DNA from 2 places in the Pantoea sp. Ae19-2 genome. Region 2 is predicted to be linked to the other one. Evidence: predicted binding sites of a transcription regulator. Region 2 holds the regulator's gene; the other holds the start of a gene.
The links. Region 2 encodes CRP, which controls carbon source genes, mostly activating them, when cyclic AMP is high. Its sites were predicted from a motif close to ATGTGANNNNNNTCACAT; they were not measured.
Positions count from the first base shown of each region.

Region 1: the regulator CRP is predicted to act here: its motif matches at 3,822-3,839, upstream of AAIE03_RS16625 (YjcB family protein).

Region 1 is NZ_JBCHWE010000001.1:3,611,139-3,616,661, forward strand. It holds gene AAIE03_RS16600 (Na+/H+ antiporter) at 1-86, opposite strand, end outside; gene AAIE03_RS16605 (NCS2 family permease) at 231-1,580, opposite strand; gene AAIE03_RS16610 (glutathione S-transferase family protein) at 1,918-2,583, opposite strand; gene soxR (redox-sensitive transcriptional activator SoxR) at 2,623-3,108, opposite strand; gene soxS (superoxide response transcriptional regulator SoxS) at 3,273-3,698, shown strand; gene AAIE03_RS16625 (YjcB family protein) at 3,944-4,225, shown strand; gene AAIE03_RS16630 (ATP-grasp fold amidoligase family protein) at 4,278-5,228, opposite strand; gene AAIE03_RS16635 (oligosaccharide flippase family protein) at 5,237-5,523, opposite strand, start outside.
Region 2 is NZ_JBCHWE010000001.1:4,299,709-4,305,231, forward strand. It holds gene AAIE03_RS19735 (YccS/YhfK family putative transporter) at 1-1,999, opposite strand, end outside; gene crp (cAMP-activated global transcriptional regulator CRP) at 2,058-2,690, opposite strand; gene AAIE03_RS19745 (OsmC family protein) at 2,994-3,398, shown strand; gene AAIE03_RS19750 (phosphoribulokinase) at 3,428-4,297, opposite strand; gene AAIE03_RS19755 (YheU family protein) at 4,359-4,577, opposite strand; gene AAIE03_RS19760 (hydrolase) at 4,582-5,523, opposite strand, start outside.

The sequences.
Region 1 (5,523 bases), 690 kb from region 2:
GGGATTTGAAAAGGCAAGATACGTGCGGCGACCCCGGAGAGCGACACCACCAGTGTCATAATTAAAATAGTAAAAAAGATTTCCATGCTTTCCTTAGGCGGTTGTTATCTTCGAATCAACTATAAGTTAAAAGTGTAAAACAAACTGGCCAGGGCAGGAAAAGCAAGCCGTGCTTAAAAGACCAAAAAGCGGATAATTCCGGACGCTCCGCTGAACGTCCGGTTTGACAGTCAGATCGCCCAGCCTCCGGCATAAAAGGCGACTAACGCGGCGGCAATCACGACAGTGCCCACGTTGAGCTTACGCCACTCGCCCGCAAACAGACGGCCCACCACCAGAGTGGCGAACCCCATCATAATGCCGGTAACGATGTTACAGGTCAGCACGATAATCACCGCCGTGAGCAGGCCGGACATGGCATCAACGAAGTCACCGAAATCGATCTTGGCCACGTTGCTCAGCATCAACAGGCCGACATACATCAACGCTGGCGCGGTGGCGTAAGCCGGCACCAGGTATGCGATCGGCGACATGAACAGAATGACCAGGAACAGGAGACCCACAACGATCGCCGTCAGGCCGGTTTTACCGCCCGCCGCCGTACCGGCGGCAGACTCAATGTAGACTGCCGCGGGCGAAGCACCGACAAGGCCAGCAAACAGGCTACTGACGGAATCCGTGGTCAGCGCCCGACCACCGTTGATGATCTGCCCGTCTTTATCCAGCAGATTGGCCTGGCCCGCAACCGCGCGGATCGTGCCGGTGGCATCAAAGACCGCCGTCATCACTAGCGCCAGCACGCTGGGCAGCACCGCAGGCTGCAAGGCGCCCATGATGTCCAGGCTAAAGAGCTGTGACTCACCCTGCGCATCACGCAGGCTGGGCAGGGCAAACAGTCCCTGCCAGCGCACGGCCGGGTCGAACACCAGCCCCAGAGCAGAAATCGCGATAACGGTCAGTAAAATACCGCCAGGCACGCGGCGTTTTTCCAGGCCAAAAATGGCGGCCAGCCCCAGCAATGACATCATGACGGGGAACGACGTAAACTGGCCCAGGGCAACGGGTAACCCTGAGGCCGGATTTCTGACGACCAGTCCCACGTTGTCTGCCGCAATCAGCAGCAAAAACAGACCAATGCCGACGCCCGTTCCGTGCGCAACCCCCATTGGCAGATTGCGTAAGATCCAGGCGCGAATTCCGGTGGTGGAAATCAGGGTAAAGAGCAGGCCCATCAGGAACACGGCACCCAGCGCCACGGGTACGCTAATGTGCTGACCCAGCACAAGGCTGAAAGCGGTAAACGCCGTCAGTGAGATAGCACAGCCAATTGCCATGGGTAAATTCGCCCACAGCCCCATGATGATCGATCCCACGCTCGCCACCAGACAGGTCGCAACGAACACCGCCGTGGGTGAAAATCCCGCCTTACTGAGCATGCCGGGCACCACGATCACTGAATAAACCATGGCGAGGAACGTAGTCAGCCCGGCGACAATTTCCTGTCGCACGCTGCTGCCACGGGCCGAGATGGCGAACCAGGCATCCAGCTTTCCACCGGACGGGCGTGATTCAATTGACATAGTTGAGCCTCAAAAATTGTTGTAGTGGGATCGTGCGGTAACGGCCCTGACGTCCCTGGAAACCTGTCATCGCCAGCGGGCAGCCGGCAAAAGGCAAACGTTTACTTCGCCGCACAGAACGGGACGTCACGCTGCCCCGTTTAAAGGGGGCAGATTATCCGGCGTTTAACCGCCGTTTTTCAACCGCTGAGTGAGGATTGGTGACTATAAAGATCAGGTTGATAACATCAGGAATGCTCTTGATACCATCATTTAACATTCTGTCCGTCAGGATAAGGCGTCAAAAACGAGAAGGCAGGCAAGAATGACGCCGGGCGGCGTCATCGGGCAACGTGCATCAGCCAGAAAGATTAATCTCACCGCCTTGTTGAATAGCGCGCTGCCAGGCCGCGCGCTGTTGCACGGTCGTTAACCATTTTTGCGTAGCGGGGGCATCTTTCAGTCCGGCGCGCTGGCTCAGCGCCAGAATAGGGAAACTCATCTGCACATCCGCAATGCTGAAGCGCTGACCCGCGAACCACGGCTGTGTTGAAAGGTGAGCTTCAATGACCTGCTTGTGCAATTTGAGTTGTTTATCCAGCCAGGCTTTCTGAACGCCTTTGCCCAGCGCCGCGCCCACGGGGCGAAGCAACCAGGGCACCGGCGCGCTGCCAAGGCGGCCAAAAACCAGCTTCATCACCAGCAGCGGCATCAGTGAACCTTCCGCATAGTGCAGCCAGTAACGCGCCTGTAGCTGCGCCTCTTCATCAGTGAGCTGCAGCCGTTTTTCGCTGTCGTATCTTTCTTCCAGATACTCAAGGATGGCACCGGACTCGGCCACCACGCGCTTGCCATCGGTGATCACGGGCGACTTCCCTAACGGATGCACTTTTTTTAAAGCGTCCGGCGCCAGCATCGTGGGTTCGCGCTGGTAGCGCTTGACCTGGTAAGGCACTTCCAGCTCTTCCAGCATCCACAGCACCCGGTGAGAGCGCGATTGTTCAAGATGGTGAACGGTGATCATCATGGTTCCCTGTGAGTGAATATGCTGCAAGTATAGACGTCACCTTGTCTTATGCAGGGAACCATCCTGCTCAGGATCGAGCAGTACCGCGCCAGAGCCCTGCTGGCCCAGCAGGTCGCCAGGGTTGCGCAGTGGGCAGTCACGCATTGATAAACACCCACAGCCAATGCAGCCATCCAGATCGTTACGCAGGCGCGTCAGCGTTTCGATGCGCTTATCCAGTTCGTCGCGCCAGTGCTGCGTCAGATTGCCCCATTCCTGAGCAGACATCCGCTTATCTGCCGGCATGTTCTCAAGGCTGTCACTGACGCTGGCGAGCGGAATACCAATGCGCTGTGCAATTTTAATAATGGCCACCCGTCGCAGCACATCACGGCTGTAACGCCGCTGGTTTCCGCTATTACGGGTGCTGAAAATCAGCCCTTTGCTTTCATAAAAGTGCAGTGCAGAAACGGCGACGCCGCTTCGGCGCGCCACTTCGCCCGGTGTCAGAACGGGTTTTGGGTAATTGCGATCTTTTTTCATTTGGCACTTTACCTCAAGTTAACTTGAGGAATTATACTCTTTTCCCATCAGAACGACACCTTCCCTTATGATGTCATGCGCCAGCGAGCGGACCCGGTTTTATCGCCGAAAGCCTGTTAATTCCGCATGAACGCTAAGGGGAAATTCACCAGAAGGATGAGGCCATGATACAAGAAGAGATCATTCATTCACTGACGCACTGGATTGACCAAAACCTGGATAAGAGCCTGTCAATTGACGAAGTCGCCGCCAAATCAGGCTATTCGAAATGGCATCTGCAACGTATGTTCCGTAGCGTGACGAAACAGACGTTGGGTGGCTATATTCGCGAACGCCGCCTGACGCTGGCCGCTGAAGCGCTGCGACAAACGCAGCGGCCGGTGTTTGATATTGCGATGCAATATGGCTATGACTCGCAACAGACATTCTCACGCGTTTTTCGTCGCCAGTTTTCACAAACGCCCACGGCTTATCGCCACGCGATGCGCCGCCAGGCCATCCAGCGTCCGCGTTTGATGCGCTTTGACTGCAGCGACACGATGACCAGCTTTACCCAGCGGACAACGGGAGAATGCTGTCCGGTTAGCTGACGCGCTCCGTGCGCCTGCCCAGGCGCACGCCGCATTTAGTGCCCCAACCTTGTCGTAAGCGCCCTCTTTTTCTGCTGCCAGATCAGACAAATTTTGTACAAAAATCAGAAATCGGATGATATAGTGTGACCCACATCACATTATGACACTTGTTGCCGACGAAAGAGCCCGACCTGACAGACTTTTCCGCCGACGTGATGTTCGCAGACAGTCAGGCGTAATCTCCGATTTTGAGGTCAAAATTGATGGCGACTTTAACCACCAGTTTTCTTGTTATGCGCTGGGAATTGCTTAGCGCGATAATGATGTTCTTTGCCAGCACGCTAAAAACCCGTCTCCGCCAGGACAGTCATCACGTCATGGCGTTTCTCTGTGGCAGCGTAGGCGTTGGGATGTCGTGCTGGTTCGTGACCGGCTTGATGGGCATCACGTTGAGTATGGAAAACGTGCACCATTTCTTTAGCGTCTCTAAAGATGTCTTTATCGACGTGATGAGTCGAGCGCCCGCTAACTGGCAAATGCCCTGATAAACCCATAAAAAACCCCGCAAAGCGGGGTTTTTTATATTGCTGTGTAGCGTCAAATTTTCTTCAACATAACAGGAATGGCAACGTCCTGTATTTCTACGTCCGGCCTCTGCGTTCCGCGACGATCCTGAATCCACATTTCACCCATCATCTTATCCAGCCCGCCATCCAGACCCGTCACCATGCCTGCGCCTGGCGTGAACGTCAGCTCGCCAAAATAAATTTGTTCATCATGGATATACCAGTCAACACGGACATAGTCGAAGTCGCTGGCCAGCGTTTTGCTTAACGCCAGGGCCTGTTGTAACGATGGCATCACCGTCGAAACGTCCAGCCCGGTATCGCGAATTTTATGGAACGCCTCACTCAGGTTGTTCACATAAAAATTCATTGAGAGCTGAGGCTGACAGCGGTTGTAAATGACCTGAAGCACATACTCAAAGTTGCCATCGCGCTTATTAAACATGTGGAACTTGTAGTCAACCGGGGCACTTTTGCCATCACCGATGTATTGCTCAACCAGAATACGTGGCTTGATATAGCGATAGTGAATCTCACGCGCTTCGTTGGCGAAGTCAGTCTTTAACCACGTGTAGCAGTTATGAATGATTTGCTGCTTCCGGAGTGCATTAGGTTCCTCCAGCACGATCTCGACCATGTTTGACGCATGATTCGGTTTGATCACCGTTCCCTTCCAACGCGTCAGATTGTTCAACGTGGTGGGATCGGTCGTGTCATGAAGCAGCGGTATCAGATATTCATTGCCGATCTTCTCAGCAATAAACTCACGCACCGAAAACTTGTCAGAGAGGCGGGCATAGAGCTGATAGTCACCATGAATGAACTTGCGATACAGCACTTTTTCATTGAACACCTTGGGCTCACGCAGGTTGGGGAGCCTTCTGAACTTACGGAAATAATAAATCCGGTCCTGATAAGTCCAGGGCATCTTCTTGATGAAGTATTGCAAACTTCTTCTGAGCTCGTGTTTTAACTTGAGCATATTTGACCTCATTTGTAGGTTTTGTAGTTGAGTGAGGAAACCTGGATTTTTTGAATCACGCCGTGTTTAAAGAAATAATTCATGACGGTCAGGGACAGGAGCTCTGATAGAAAAACGCTCCATGCGGCTCCTGTAATGCCATAGCCCTGAATCAGCCACCAGGAAAGCGGCATACTGATGATCACCAGACAAATGATTTTCTTCAGTAAATAATCAAAGCCCCCTTCCTTTACCATGTAGCGATACGCGACGGTGCCCAGCGCCGAAAAGCTGGTCGCTATCGACAGCAGGGTGA
Region 2 (5,523 bases):
GCATGACTTTCAGATGCTCCAGGATGCGCCTGACGTGCTGCTCCAGTACCGTGACCGGCCCCTCATTTATATCTTCCACGCCCTGTAGCAGATCCGTCTGCGAACTTTCCCCATCATATTCCAGCCTTTGCTGACACCGTTGCAGGGCGATCTCGCACCATTGCAGGTAGTGCTCAGCCAGCGTGGGCGGCAGCATGGTATGTTCACGTGCCAGAATGGTCATGGCGTTAATGTGCTCCACGATAAACTGGCAGTGCGTGACCCATAAGCGCATATCCTGCAGGTAGCGTGAATTAAATCCCGGCTCCTGCATGGCCTGATTCAGGGAGTTGAATACGGCGTTATGCGCCTGGTTGACCTTAACCCGCTGGTAAGCCAGCGCATCGGGTGACTGCTCCGGGCCCAGCAACATTCGCAGGGCATCCTGACAGGCCTCCAGCGCATCATGGGCATTCTGGCGCAGCAGGGCACTTTGCCACTGCGGCCACAGCCATAACATGCCCCCAAAGGCGATCAGGCAGCCCATCAGCGTATCCAGCAGGCGGGGCAGTAAAAACTGTGCCCCGTTAAGGGAGAGCAGTTGCAGCGTATAAACGGCCGTAACCGTAAATCCCACTATTGACCAGCCGTAAAACTGGCGGGTAAAACGGTAGCTGATAAAGGTAATCACCAGCATGATGCTCAGCACCAGCGGTTCAGGCACATCCAGGCGTAGCGACGCCGCCGCGATAGCCAGTCCGGCAAAGGTTCCCAGGGCCCGGTGCTGAATACGTACGCGGGTTGCGCTGTAGTTGCTCTGGCTGACAAACATGATGGTCATCAAAATCCAGTAGGGCTTAGGAATCGAAAAGAACACGGCCAGGGCGCTGCCCAGCATCAGCATGACGGAAAAACGCCCGGCCGTTCGCAGTGCGGAAGACCGCAGCGACAGATAGCTCCGCAACGCGGGCAGCAGCGGTAAACGACGCTGGCGATCGGCCATCAGGTCGCGTTGATAAAGCGGCTTTTGGGTTCGAAGCACCCGGGCGATACGGCTGAAATGATAGAGACAGAAGTTACCCACCGGATTGTCCGGATGCTGAAGGGCGATTTTCTCCAGCGCACCCAACTGCTTGTCCATATCGAAACGACCAGAGAGTTGGTGATACAGAATATCGTCGGCCAGCGCGCGCAGCCGGGCTGAAATCGTTCTGGCGTTCCAGCGGATGACGGCTTCAGCATGGCTTTGCTCGACCAGCTTCTGGACCTCTTCCGGCTGATGCAGGCTGACGGAGATATGCTCCTGCAGATCCAGTGCTACCTGAAACGCCCGGGTCAGGCGTTTGTGGCTGTGATCGCGACTCGCAGACAGCATATGCATTTGCTGATAGCAGGTGTTGATCAGATCGATCGCTTTTTGCTGACGCGCCAGCAGGGGCGGCAGGGCTTTTTCCGGATCGGTCAGCTGCGTCAATAAGCTGTACTTGGCGTCACAGTAATTTGCCAGCTCACGGTAGATCAGGCTCAGGCTTTCGCGCATCGGCTGCTCTTTCCACAGCCAGAACCAAAACCAGTTGAACAGGCCATACCAGAGCGTTCCACCGATATAGAGCAGGGGCGGAACGTAAATGGGCATACGGCCAATCAGGCTGAGGGTAAAAATTGACGCGATTAACGTGCCGGGCAGCAGTCGGGCGTGCAGCGGACTGATCTCTCCGGTGACGCCAAGCAGCAAAGGCAGGGCAAACAGGATGAGCGGCAGCGGCACGTCTTTAAGCAGCAGCCACTGCATCAGTAAACTGCCAAGGGCAAACAGGCTGCCGCCGATGATCAGGCGTTTAAAGAAGCGTTTGTGGGGCGTGTCCAGACCGGCAATGTTGCAGCAGGCGGGAACCAATGAGAACAGCAATCCTTTTTGCAGATCGCCGAACAGCCAGCCGAGCGCTACGGGAAGGCACAACACCAGCGTCTGGCGCAGCGCATAGTTAACTTCGGGGTGATAGATTATTCTTCGCCACATCGGCTCAACACAAGACATTCACGGCATAATGTCGCCATCACGCCGTGAACAGTCAGGCTTAGCGTGTGCCGTAAACAACGATGGTTTTGCCGTGTGCGGAGATCAGGTTCTGATCTTCCAGCATCTTCAAAATACGGCCCACGGTTTCACGTGAACAACCAACGATTTGGCCAATTTCCTGACGAGTAATTTTAATTTGCATGCCGTCAGGATGCGTCATGGCATCTGGCTGTTTAGCCAGATTAAGCAACGTTTGTGCAATGCGTCCGGTCACATCCAGGAAAGCGAGATTTCCCACTTTTTCTGACGTCACCTGCAGACGGCGAGCCATCTGAGAAGAAAGACGCATCAAAATATCCGGGTTAACCTGGATGAGCTGACGGAATTTCTTGTAGGAAATCTCTGCCACTTCGCACGCAGTTTTCGCACGTACCCAGGCGCTGCGCTCCTGACCTTCTTCAAACAGGCCAAGCTCACCAATAAAATCGCCTTGATTCAGATAAGAAAGAATCATCTCTTTGCCTTCTTCATCCTTAATCAGTACCGCGACGGAACCTTTCACGATGTAGTAAAGCGTTTCGGCTTTTTCACCTTGGTGAATCAGCGTACTTTTGGATGGATACTTGTGAATATGGCAATGGGACAGGAACCATTCAAGTGTAGGGTCTGTTTGCGGTTTGCCGAGAACCATTCGCTATTATCCTCTATTGTAATCGTGCCCAAAATACAGGGCTCAGTTTCCCTGCCAGGCGATGAAAGCGTTAAGCGTGTTTCCATTCAGGAAATTATTCGGGCTGCATTTGCGCAGAGCGCATCATTCTTCCCGGCTTCGTCTTCGGATGACGAAAAATATTTTCAGCACTGTTTGTAGCACAGCTTTCGCCGACTGTCTTGTGTTGTCTCGCTTCAGCAATAAGGCTGATTTCTCCGGATTGCTGTTTACCAGGCAAAAGCGTACTCTGACGCAAAAACAGGGCATTCTGGGGGCCAGATTATGCAGGCAAGAGTCAAATGGGTTGAAGGGTTAACATTCCTCGGCGAGTCTTCGTCCGGACATCAGGTCTTAATGGACGGCAATTCCGGCGATAAAGCGCCCAGCCCTATGGAAATGGTGCTGATGGCGGCCGGCGGATGCAGCGCCATTGATGTGGTATCAATTTTGCAAAAAGGTCGCAACGATGTGGCTGATTGCGAAGTAAAACTCGAATCAGAACGCCGGGAAGAAGCGCCTCGCATCTTTACCCGCATCAACCTGCATTTTATCGTCAGTGGAAAAGCACTTTCAGATAAAGCCGTGGCGCGTGCGGTCGACCTTTCAGCTGAGAAGTATTGCTCGGTTGCCATTATGTTAGGCAAAGGGGTGGAAATTACCCACAGTTACGAAGTTATCGAGCTGTAATTATTCAGAGGCCAGCGCGGCCTCTGATTTTATTCAATGCGTTTGCCTTCCATGAGCCGTTTTACCAGCGGTGCCATAATTAATTCCATCGCCAGCCCCATTTTCCCGCCAGGTACAACCAGCGTGTTGATATTGGAAATAAACGATCCCTGCAGCATGGCCAGTAGGTAGGGAAAATCAATATCTTCCAGCCCCTGAAAGTGGATGACGACAAAACTTTCATCCAGTGAAGGAATGGTGCGTGCCGCAAAGGGGTTAGAGGTGTCGACGGTTGGAACCCGCTGAAAGTTAATATGGGTGCGTGAGAACTGCGGCGTAATGAAATTGATGTAATCTTCCATTGAGCGCACCACCGAATCCATTACGGCTTCACGCGAATGACCGCGTTCACCGGTATCGCGTACCAGCTTCTGAATCCACTCCAGGTTAACGATGGGGACGACGCCGACCAGTAAATCCACTTTTTCAGCGACGTTGTGCTGAGCCGTCACGACGCCGCCGTGCAGTCCTTCATAAAACAGCACGTCCGTATCCGGTGGCAGCGGCTGCCACGGGGTAAAGGTACCTGGTACCTGATTCCAGGGCACCGCTTCGTCGTAGGTATGCAGGTATTTACGTGACTGGCCCTTGCCCTGATCACCGTATTCAACAAAGGTCTGCTCCAGCAGACCGAAATCATTCGCCTCCGGGCCAAAGTAGCTGATATGGCGACCCAGATCGCGCGCCTTACGGATAGCCATATCCATTTCAGGCCGGGTAAATCGGTGGAAACTGTCCCCTTCCAGCTCGGCCGCGTGCAAATTGAGTTGCTGAAAAATTTTACGGAATGCGAGGCTGGTGGTAGTGGTTCCGGCACCGCTGGAACCTGTTACCGCGATAATCGGATGACGTGCCGACATAGTGAAACTCCCTGTGAAATCAGGCGATGAGCATTGTTAGCACGATTTTTCGTTCTGTGCATCAGCCACGGAACTCACTTTTGCGCATGATGTTGACCGATTCATGAAGCTCAGACCAGACCAGCACGACTTCACCTTGCTGCAGCTGGCGTCGCACATTGCCGACTTTTTCGGTCAGGCTGAGTTCCTGTTCGCCGTAGTCGGTACCTTCGCGCAGAACAAAGGCTTCAATAACGTTTTCAAGGGTTTCGGGAGAAACCTGTTGCCAGGGAATAATCACAGGGTTAGCTATCCAGATAAGGGGAAATCCACTGCGGCACGCGCTGTTCCAGCCACAATTCAGGCTGACGCAGGGTACCACTCACAAATCCAACATGACCACCGTGTGTTGTCAGCTGATAGGTAATAGTGGCAGATAACTGGTCATTTTGCGGGATCACCTCATCGCTCATAAAGGGGTCATCTTTTGCATGGATAATCAGCAACGGTTTTGTCACCGATCTCAGCAACGGCAGGGCGCTGGCACGGCGATAATAGTCCGTGGCGTCGGCAAAGCCATGCGCCCGGGCCGTGATGGCGTCGTCAAAATCACGCAGGCGACGCAGGGCATTCAGCTGACTGAGATTGACCGGTAAGGTGTCGGGCCATGCGTGCAGCTTGCGCCTGGCATTCTTTTTAAGCTGGCTCAGCAGGTAACGCTGATAAATTTGGGAAAACCCACGTTCCAGTCGGGCGCTACAGGGTTCAAGCATCAAGGGTGCCGAAACGATAACGCCGGCATCCAGCGCAACGTCACTGCCCTGTTGGCCCAGCAGGCAACCCAGCATATTCCCGCCCAGCGAAAACCCCACAGCTGCAGTAGGAACCTGTCCCCAGCGGGCCTTCAGCCAGGTCAGGAAAAAGCGTGCATCTTCCGTCTCGCCGGAGTGGTAAATCCGGTTTAGCCTGTTCGGCTCGCCGCTACAGCCGCGAAAATGCATCACTACGGCCAGCCAGCCACGTTGCCTGCAGACTTTCATCAGGCCATGGATGTAGGGACTGTGGAAGCTTCCTTCCAGACCATGAAACAGCACCACGCGTGGTTTATGCGCGGCAAACTGTGGATCTTCACTCCAGGCCAGATCGACAAAATCACCATCGGGTAAATCCAGCCGCTGCCAGTGAGGCGTTAACGCTAGAGTACGGCGGAACAGGCGCGGCAATATGGTTTGCACATGCGGATTGGT